Regions from separate parts of the Anaerostipes faecis genome, predicted to be linked through region 3. Evidence: riboswitches for the same ligand, from Rfam matches in the RefSeq annotation. Region 3 holds a riboswitch; each other region holds the start of a gene.
What was found. A riboswitch is a leader RNA that binds a small molecule or an ion and turns the genes downstream of it on or off. The one in region 3 is predicted to bind thiamine pyrophosphate.
Positions count from the first base shown of each region.

Region 1: another riboswitch for thiamine pyrophosphate. It lies ahead of QGT46_RS13460 (thiamine-binding protein); the one in region 3 lies ahead of thiC (phosphomethylpyrimidine synthase ThiC).
Region 2: another riboswitch for thiamine pyrophosphate. It lies ahead of thiS (sulfur carrier protein ThiS); the one in region 3 lies ahead of thiC (phosphomethylpyrimidine synthase ThiC).

Region 1 covers NZ_CAJSYK010000023.1:24,224-27,505, forward strand. The annotation lists gene QGT46_RS13450 (ABC transporter substrate-binding protein) at 1-177, opposite strand, end outside; gene QGT46_RS13455 (ABC transporter permease) at 206-970, opposite strand; gene QGT46_RS13460 (thiamine-binding protein) at 939-1,235, opposite strand; TPP riboswitch at 1,429-1,542, opposite strand; gene QGT46_RS13465 (amidophosphoribosyltransferase) at 1,705-3,111, shown strand; gene QGT46_RS13470 (transketolase family protein) at 3,235-3,282, opposite strand, start outside.
Region 2 covers NZ_CAJSYK010000008.1:89,257-92,538, forward strand. The annotation lists gene thiH (2-iminoacetate synthase ThiH) at 1-434, opposite strand, end outside; gene QGT46_RS07420 (thiazole synthase) at 439-1,206, opposite strand; gene thiF (sulfur carrier protein ThiS adenylyltransferase ThiF) at 1,209-1,850, opposite strand; gene thiS (sulfur carrier protein ThiS) at 1,843-2,040, opposite strand; TPP riboswitch at 2,106-2,212, opposite strand; gene QGT46_RS07435 (amidohydrolase family protein) at 2,646-3,068, opposite strand.
Region 3 covers NZ_CAJSYK010000038.1:11,559-14,840, forward strand. The annotation lists gene QGT46_RS16055 (hypothetical protein) at 1-782, opposite strand, end outside; gene QGT46_RS16060 (patatin-like phospholipase family protein) at 813-1,643, opposite strand; TPP riboswitch at 1,851-1,954, shown strand; gene thiC (phosphomethylpyrimidine synthase ThiC) at 2,047-3,282, shown strand, end outside.

The DNA of each region.
Region 1 (3,282 bases), on a different contig from region 3:
ATATCCTTTTTCCTTTGCCACATAAATACCTGTGTGGTTAGTATTCGGTGTCCAGTCCAGAACAAATGTAATCTTTTTAAGCTTTCCGTCTCCGGCTTCCTCTTTCTTTGATCCGCATCCAGTCATTGATACAGCTAATAATGCAGAAAGGAATACAGCTAACATTCTCTTTTTCATAATCATCATCCTCTTTTCACTTTTTCGGCTATTCCCGGCTCTCCCATGGCATACATTTCTTCTGCAGAAAATTGACTGCCCACATCAGCAGCAGACTGATCGCAGAAATCATAAAGATCACCGCGAACATTTTGTCAAATGCAAAACCTTTCTTAACCCGGATCATATAGACGCCCAGACCTTCAAATCCTCCCAGCCATTCTGAAATGACGGCTCCCACAACTGCATAGGAAGCTGAAATCCGCAGGCTGGCAAAAAACTGGCCCAGAGATCCCGGAAATTTCACATACCGGAATATCTGCAGCTTTGACGCACCCATGGATCGCATCAGACTGATTGTATCTTTGTCCGCCGAACGAAAGCCGTCCAGCAGGCTCACAGTAATCGGAAAAAATGTCACGATAATAATCAAGATTACCTTTGGAAGCATTTCATATCCAAACCACAATACAAGGAGCGGCGCAATGGCCACTGTGGGCACCGTCTGCGTCAACACGATCAGCGGATAAAATGCCTTATACAGTTTATCGAAATGATCCATGAGCACTGCCATAAAAAAACCAATGACAACGCCTATCAGCAGACCGATAAACGATTCAATTATGGTCACTCTCGCATTCGTCATCAGCAGTGAAAAATCATTCACAAATGCCTTGACCACATCCACCGGCGACGGAAGCAGAAATTTTGAAACCATCCCTGTCCCGCTGGCAGTCTGCCATATTGCCAGAAGCACAAGGATCGCCGCTGCCGGCCACAGTTTATTGGTGGTGTTTTGTAACTTTTTTATCAATGGTAAGCACATCCCCTTCTGGCTTATAGGACACTTTAATGTAAGCCGCAACCGACGGTGCACCCGCACGGACAGCGATATGCTGACACTCTTTCACAATGTCCATCAGTTCATCGTAGTCACCCTCAATCGCAGTTTCAAACGGTCCCACATAATAATTCAGTCCCGTACTCTTAATATAATCAATTACCTGATCCACAATACGGATCAATTCTTCGTCATTGGCTGCCTCCGGCAGTGTTTGGATCGCTACGCTTGCATTCATATTTCTTTCCTCCTCGTAAATCTGTTTCCTTGACAACTTTGCGTGCCGGATGCAATTTGCCAAAGGCAAATAATTTCCTTGCGCATCTGTGCACAACCTGCGGAGCATTTTTATTTCATAGGGAAGGTCGTAGAACTTTACTATGAAATAAAAACCCCGCCGGATAAAATCCAACGGGGAAATAGTCTCATGTACAACTGTACTGTTTTATTCCTACGCTGGCATTACCCAGATCAGGTATAAGGGTTAAAGACTTCTTCTCGTCTTACTCTCAGCCGGCAGTCTGCCAGCACCCCTGTATATAAAGTTTTCGTATGTCTCGGTTTAACGGTATGTTTGTATTATAATGAATATATTGAATTAAATCAATTCCCATTTCGAAAGAATACCAATCTTTCCTTGTCCCGTTCCTTCCGTTTGGTTATAATAAATACAGCAATATAATTTTATTTACAAATCGGAGGAATTTATGGGCGGATTTTTTGGTGTCACTTCAAAACAGGATTGTGTTTTTGATTTATATTTTGGGACAGACTATCATTCCCATCTTGGGACAAGACGTGCCGGTATGGCGGTTTACAGTAAAGACGACGGTTTTGACCGGGCCATTCATAACATAGAAAATGCTCCGTTCCGGACAAAATTTGACAAAGACGTCAACAAAATGCACGGATATATGGGCATCGGCTGTATTTCCGATTACGAACCGCAGCCGCTGATCGTTCGCTCCCACCACGGTACTTACGCGATCATGACAGTAGGAAAGATCAATAACACGGATGAAATTATAAAGCAGATGTTTGATTCAGGCTACACACATTTTCTTGAAATGAGCGGCGGAGATATTAACGCAACGGAGCTGGTTGCTGCTATCATCAATCAGAAAGAACATCTCGTGGAAGGAATTCAGCATGCACAGGATGTCATCGACGGTTCCATGACGATCGTGCTTCTGACACCGAAAGGCATCTATGCCGCCAGAGACAAAATGGGCCGCACTCCGATTGCTGTAGGCAAAAAAGACGATGGCTACTGTATTTCCTTTGAGAGTTTTGCCTATTTGAATCTTGGATATGTGGCCGAACGTGAGCTTGGTCCCGGAGAGATCGTGATTCTTACGCCCGAAGGCATTCAGACTCTGGCAAAGCCAGGCGAAGATATGAAGATCTGTACTTTCCTTTGGGTTTATTATGGTTATCCTTCGTCCTCTTATGAAGGAATCAGCGTGGAGGAAATGCGCTATGAGTGCGGAAAGAAGCTGGCTCAGCGTGATGATGCCTCACCGGATACAGTGGCAGGAGTCCCTGATTCAGGAACCGCACATGCTATAGGATATGCCAACGAATCCGGAATCCCATTTTCCAGACCATTTATTAAATATACACCGACCTGGCCGCGTTCCTTTATGCCGACCATACAGAGCAAAAGGAATCTGATCGCCAAGATGAAACTGATCCCGGTCCACGAACTGATCCAGGATAAAAGCCTTTTATTGATTGATGACTCCATCGTAAGGGGAACCCAGCTCCGGGAAACCACAGAATTCCTTTATCAGAGCGGTGCAAAAGAGGTTCATGTCCGCCCGGCCTGCCCGCCGATCATATACGGATGCAAATATTTGAATTTCTCACGGTCTACTTCTGAAATGGATCTGATCACACGCCGGATCATTGAACAGATCAGCGGAGATTACAAGAATGTACATCTGGAGAAGTTTTCAAATCCGGACTCCCCGGAATATCAGGGTATGATAGATGAGATCTGTAAGCAGCTGAATTTTACATCACTCCGGTATCACAGGCTGGATGATATGATTGAGTCTGTCGGATTAGATCCTAAGAAACTTTGTACTTATTGTTGGGATGGGAAAGAGTAGGATATATGTAAGATCGCCTTTGATATTATAAAAACCTCCAAACTGATAAGTTCATCTTATATCAGTTTGGAGGTTTATTAAAAATACTCCTATTAAATCAATTATCTACATTTTTGAATGCTTCTATAAATAGTTCTCTATCTCCTTTTTCAAGTGTTCTGCCGTCAGCCC
Region 2 (3,282 bases), on a different contig from region 3:
TTTGCCAGCTCTACTGCCTTCCCGATATATTCTACGCTTGACGCTTTTTTAGATTCACCTGTGAGAATCAGGATTTCCTTCAGTCCTGTCCCTGCGATAGCTTTGTATTCCTGTTCAATCTCTTCCATGGTGAGCTTTGCCCGGTGGATCTTATTGGTACAGTTAAAGCCGCAGTACACACAGTGATTGACACAGTAATTGGCAATATAAAGTGGTGTAAACAGACAGACCGTATTCCCGAAATGCTTCATTGTTTCCTTTTTTGCTCTTTTGGCCATTGGCTCCAGAAAATCCATGGCAGCCGGTGAGAGCAGAGCCTTGTAGTCCTCAGCACTCACCGTTTCTTTTGAAAGAGCTGTGATGACATCGTCTTTTGTGTAAACATTGTAGTCATATTCATCATATTCCTTTAACACTTCATCTAATATCTCCATCGCCCTAGTCCTCCAAAAATCCTGTCAGCGGAGATGAGGCATCTCCTCCATGGTCCAGGACCCGTCCCAGTCCGGCAAGGTATGCCTTTCTTCCTGCGTCAACTGCCATTTTAAAAGCCTTTGCCATGGATACCACATCTCCTGCCGTAGCTACAGCCGTATTTGCCAGTACGGCATCGGCTCCCATCTCCATTGCTGCACAGGCCTCGGACGGCTTCCCGATTCCGGCATCCACAATGACCGGAAGATCGGTATCATCAATCAGCATTTGGATAAAATCTTTCGTAAGGAGTCCTTTGTTGCTTCCGATGGGCGCTGCCAGAGGCATGACCGCGGCGGCGCCTGCACTTTCCAGGTCCCTTGCCGTATTCAAATCGGGGCTCACATAGGGAAGAACAGTGAAACCCTCTCTTGAAAGAATCTCCGTGGCTTTGATTGTCTCTGCGTTGTCGGGCATCAGATACTTTGTATCCCGTATCACTTCGATCTTGATAAAATCACCGCATCCCACTTCTCTTGCAAGCCTTGCAATGCGCACAGCCTCCTGGGCATTTCTTGCCCCGGAGGTGTTTGGAAGCAGTGTCACCGTATCCGGTATGTACTCTAAAATATTGCTGGAACCTGCCTCCTTTACCCGCCTGAGCGCCATAGTAACAATCTGGGCTTCGGCCGCATTTACAGCCTCCGCCGTCTTTTCCAGGCTGAACTTTCCGGTTCCAAGCAGAAACCTTGATGTAAATTCCTTTGTTCCGATTTTTAATGTATCACTCATCTTTATACCTCTTCTTCTCCTAAAATCAACCGTATCGCCATGTTCGCCTCGTGTCCCGCACAGATTGATACTCTGGCCGCAGTCAGTGATTCCTCTGTTGATATCCCATGTGTCCCGTCTCCGCACACATAAAGCCGTTTCATTTTCTTTGCCGTTTTTATCAGGTTTGAACTGTAAGATCCGGCCATCCCGCTGCCGGAAATAACGGTATTGTCAGGCAGCTGAGACAATACGCCGTTGACCAGCTCGGCTTTCGCCTTTGGCGAGTCAAATGCCTCGCAGATAATCGGATATGGCCGAAACAGCTCTGCCGCATTTTCCTGCGTCACCCTTCCGTCAAAAAATCCCAGTTCAATCCACGGGTTGACCTGGCGGATCAGTTCACTCATGGCTTCTGTTTTTTTCATGCCGATCTGGGAAATGGTGTATGCCTGCCGGTTTAGGTTGGATGGATCTACCCGGTCAAAATCTGCCAGAAACAGCTTCCTGATCCCCGTTCTTGCAAGCATCAGGGCTATATTGGAGCCAAGACCCCCAAGACCCGCAACGGCCACGGTTCCTTCCCTGAGCCTTTCCCTCACTTCCGGCGTCTGGCGTCTGTCCAGTTCCTGTTCAAATCGTTCTCTCGTCAGCATCTCATCCACCGCCTACGAAGCTGACGATCTCCAGTGTATCCGCCTCTGTCAGCATGATAGCTTCATACTCAGCCTTTGGGACGATCTTTCCGTTTCTCTCCACCGCAATGTGCTCAAGCCTGTAACCCTCTTTCAGAAGAAATTCCTTCAGAGTGATCCTGCTCTCGAGGAATCTTTTGTTTCCATTGACACGCATCATAACTCTCCTTTCGTTTCCCGGAGCCACAAACGAAAAAAAGATGAAGCGTAAGCTCCATCTCTGTGTTCTATCGATTGAAAACTCCCTACGCTAGTGCTAACTAACAGGTTCCATGAATCTTCGGGTTATACCCTCTTCTCAGCCGATAACATCGGTTCTCCAGTTTTACTTGTTTATGAAATTATATGGCAGACAACATTCCTCTGTCTTACCAAAAAATATTATAATCCTGTTATCTGAAAAATTCAAGTATATTTTTTGTCGTTTGCGCCGGCTTTTCTATCGTTTGCGTTTTTTCAGCACAGCCACGGTTCCGTATGGTACAAGTAATACATCAGAACATTTGCTTTTATTTCAACCTATTACTGCAGAACTATGCATATTAAAAACGCTTTTTCATTTGATCCGAAATGAACATAGTATATATGATAAATGAAGTTGAATCTCCTCCATCTTTATTGGAAAATCAAATGTAATGATAATCGAGTCATCCAAAGGGACTTCCTCTCAATCGGTCCCCGGAGGATGACTTTTTTGGTCGGATCATATCCGTCGCATATTTCAGCGCTCAAAGACCTTTCTTGCGCCCACATATTTCGCTGTGATCACTTCCGTGAAGCATCATTTAAGACAACAGCGTCAAACTCATATCCCTCCTCGAAACTTCCAACCTGCCCGAAAAAGCTTCCGCCTCCCTTGGTTCCAAGATAAAGCGCTTCCGAGTTTTCTGAGAGATGAGACTGCACATACAGACCGGTCTCTCTCTGAAATTTCCCAAGCTGCTCCATCAGTTCATCGGAGCAGGAAGGCAGAAGCCGCGGCGTCAGGATCATCTGCATCATCGTCCTGTCTTTCACAGTCTCATACCACTTTCTTGTCTCCTCGGCGGATGTCCGGGCATCCTCTTGCCTGTAATCATCGGGACAGTTCCGGTCCATGCATACCTTTCCCGCAAACCCGCAGATTCCTGCTTTCTCAAGCAGATCCATCAGCAAAACCGTGGCATCTCTGTGGATCGTCGCAAACACATTGACTCTGGATGTTTCACTTCACCTTTCCGTCTCCACAGACCAGATAAGAATCCTCGTGGCTCCGGAACTTCCCTGGTTCAGGCGTATAAATAATTTCTCCTTTTAAAGCAAAGCTATCCATTATCATATCCTCCTGAATCTATCTTCAGATCTTTAAGTGTGACTATAGTATCATAAAAATTGTTCAAACATACAAAAATCTGAAAATCTC
Region 3 (3,282 bases):
TTGTAGCGGTCGTCCTCGATCTCCTCCAGAATATAAGTAAACATCTCGGAGACTCCCGGCCATCCGGTCACGCCGTTGCCCATGGCAAGCGCCACATACTCATCTTCCGTATATTCCTTGAAATTAAGATCCTGATACTCGTTCCACTCGTCAAACACTTCGTTCCGGTCAAGGACCTCACGGCTCACCATAAACAGGCGCTTTGTTTTCTCATTGCGCAGCAGGATGCCGCTTCGCCAAAATACGATCCGGATCAGGAGAAACCTTTCCATCTCGTCATAAGATATCTTCTCCCCTGTCACCTGCACAAAAATATCATAGCAGTAATATACATCGAGAATACCGTAAGTAAACAGCATCCCGAAAATAACCTGCTCCCATCTTGTATGCCTTTCCATGATCTTCCCGGACTTGTGGCTCTTTAAAATAAAATAAAACAGATCCTTTGCCTCTATATTAACAGCCACCTGGTCCTCTTCCACATGAATGAAGCCCAGATACCGGAGCTGCTGAAGATCATTAAAATTGGGCTCCAGTGCAAACTGCCCATCCTTCTGTTCCCAAAGTTCAAACAAAAGTTCAATTGCCTCCAACTGAAGCATCCAGAGAAGAACCTGGGGCTCATCGATGAGTCTGCCGGCGATCTCCCCGGCCAGTTCAAGCTTGGCTGCATCTGCCTGCACCGGCAGAAAGAGGCGTTCACAGATTACTATTAAATTTCTTGTCTTATTGGTAGATAGTTCTTCTACATACGGCCGCTCTGAATACAAAATTCTTGCCATCCTGACCACCTCTTCTTCTAATTTATTGTATCACAGTTTTTTGATTTCTTCTATTCTTTCTATTGCCATATCGTATCCCATCTGATAAGTCTCCCTGAGCACATCGATATCCTTTTCAAAACTGTCAATGGGATGATCCGGCCTGAGAATCACAGCCTTTCCTTCTCTCTCCAGTCTCTCGCAGTACCGGACAGTGCGGTTGTACTCCACATGACGGTTCAAAAGCAGGTCCGGAAGCTTCGGATACTTTCTTTTCAGCAGCCTTGATGTAACCTTATGGCTTTTGCTGAGCTCCTTTTTATATCCCTTTGGTCTTGTGAGTACGATCAAATGCTTGTCATTGCCGTCCCGTATCGCTTTGCGAACCGGGATCGGATCTGCGATTCCTCCGTCGAAATAAGGAACACCGTCCAGATTGATCGCCGGGAAAATAAGCGGCAGTGCGCAGGTTGCCCTCAGCATCATGCACTCCTCATCCAAGTCTTTTCCGTCTTTGTACTCGATTTCCCCGGTCAGGGCATTGGTAACTCCCACTAGGATTTTTCCGTCATATTTGTAAAAGGTGTCCCAGTCAAACGGATATAATTTATTTGGGATCACATTGTAAACAAAATTCAGCCCGAACAGGCTTCTTTCTTTGATAAGATTCTGTCTTCCTACATACCTGGGATCATTTCTGTGATTCATAAGGATCTGAAGATTTCTCTCCCTCTGTCTGGATACGTAAGAAAAGCCGTCACAGATGCCGGCTGACACTCCGATCACATACGGAAACATAATGTCGCGGTCCAACAGGGCATCCATCACCCCTGCGCTGAAAATAGGCCGGAATGTCCCGCCCTCTAATATTAAACTTGCCATTTTCTCTCACTCCTAACTGCGTTTGGGCACTCCCCGTAATCCGCGGAAATGCTTCTCCTTTCCTTTATTATAACACAAAAACTGGAAACTTATTGTATGAGTTTTTATCACTTGATTGTCTCTTTTGGCTGATATTGCAATTTTCAAACCATTGCACTTTCTAATAAACAATGATACAATACGAAAGATGACCTTTAAGGTCGTTTTTGAAACTAAAATGGGAGCTTTTACGGGCTGAGAGGAAGGATGAACCTTCGACCATCATACCTGATTTGGGTAATGCCAACGTAGGGATTTAGATGCTTATTGTAACGGAAGCATGTACATTAAAAAGTAATGTTCCGAAAACTAAATACTGCATTTTAGATTCCCTCCCGACTGATTGAAACGAGGAGGTTGTAAGATGACTTACACAACACAGATGAATGCCGCCAGAGCCGGCATCGCGACCAAGGAAATGGAAACTGTAGCTGCCTATGAAGGAATGGATCTTCAAAAGCTTATGAATGAAGTTGCCGCCGGAACAATCGTCATACCGGCCAACAAAAATCATAAATGCTTAAAGCCGTTCGGCATCGGCAATTCCCTGAAAACAAAGATCAATGTCAACCTTGGAACATCCAGAGACTGTCTGAATATGGATGTGGAAATGAAGAAAGTAAACCAGGCTGTCTCCATGGGTGCTGAAGCGATCATGGATCTTTCTTCTTTCGGGGACACTCAGACCTTCAGAAGAAAGCTTGTGGCTGAATGCCCGGCCATTCTGGGCACTGTTCCGATTTACGATGCCATCGTATACTACAACAAGGCTCTCAAGGATATCACATCCAGAGAATGGATCGACATATTTAAAATGCATGCGGAAGACGGAGTCGACTTCATGACCATTCACTGCGGGATTAACCGCAGTACTGCAGACCGTTTTAAGGCCATGAAGAGACAGATGAACATTGTTTCCCGCGGCGGATCATTGATCTTTGCCTGGATGGAAGCTACCGGCTGTGAAAATCCGTTCTTTGAATACTATGATGAGATTTTGGACATTTGTAATGAATATGACGTTACTCTAAGCCTCGGGGATGCCTGCCGTCCGGGGTGCATTAAAGACGCCAGCGATATTTCTCAGATCGAGGAGCTGGTAACTTTGGGAGAATTGACGGCCCGGGCCTGGAAAAAGGATGTCCAGGTAATGATCGAAGGACCCGGACACATGCCAATGGACCAGATACAGGCAAATATGAAAATTCAGCAGACTATATGCAAAGGTGCGCCTTTTTATGTGTTAGGGCCGCTGGTTACCGATATCGCCCCTGGATATGACCATATCACTTCAGCGATCGGAGGTGCCATTGCAGCGGCATCCGGTGCAAGCTTCCTGTGTTATGTTACACCGGCCGAGCATCTGCGTCTTCCAAATGTAGACGATGTAAAAGAAGGCATTATGGCTTCAAAGATTGCAGCCCATGCGGCGGATATCGCCAAAGGCATAAAAGGAGCAATCGATTGGGACAACCAGATGGCCAAGGCAAGGCAGAAGCTTGACTGGGAGGCCCAGTTTGATCTGGCTTTAGACCCTGAAAAGGCAAGAAGGTACCGCGCTGAATCAAAACCTGAAAGAGAAGATACATGTACCATGTGC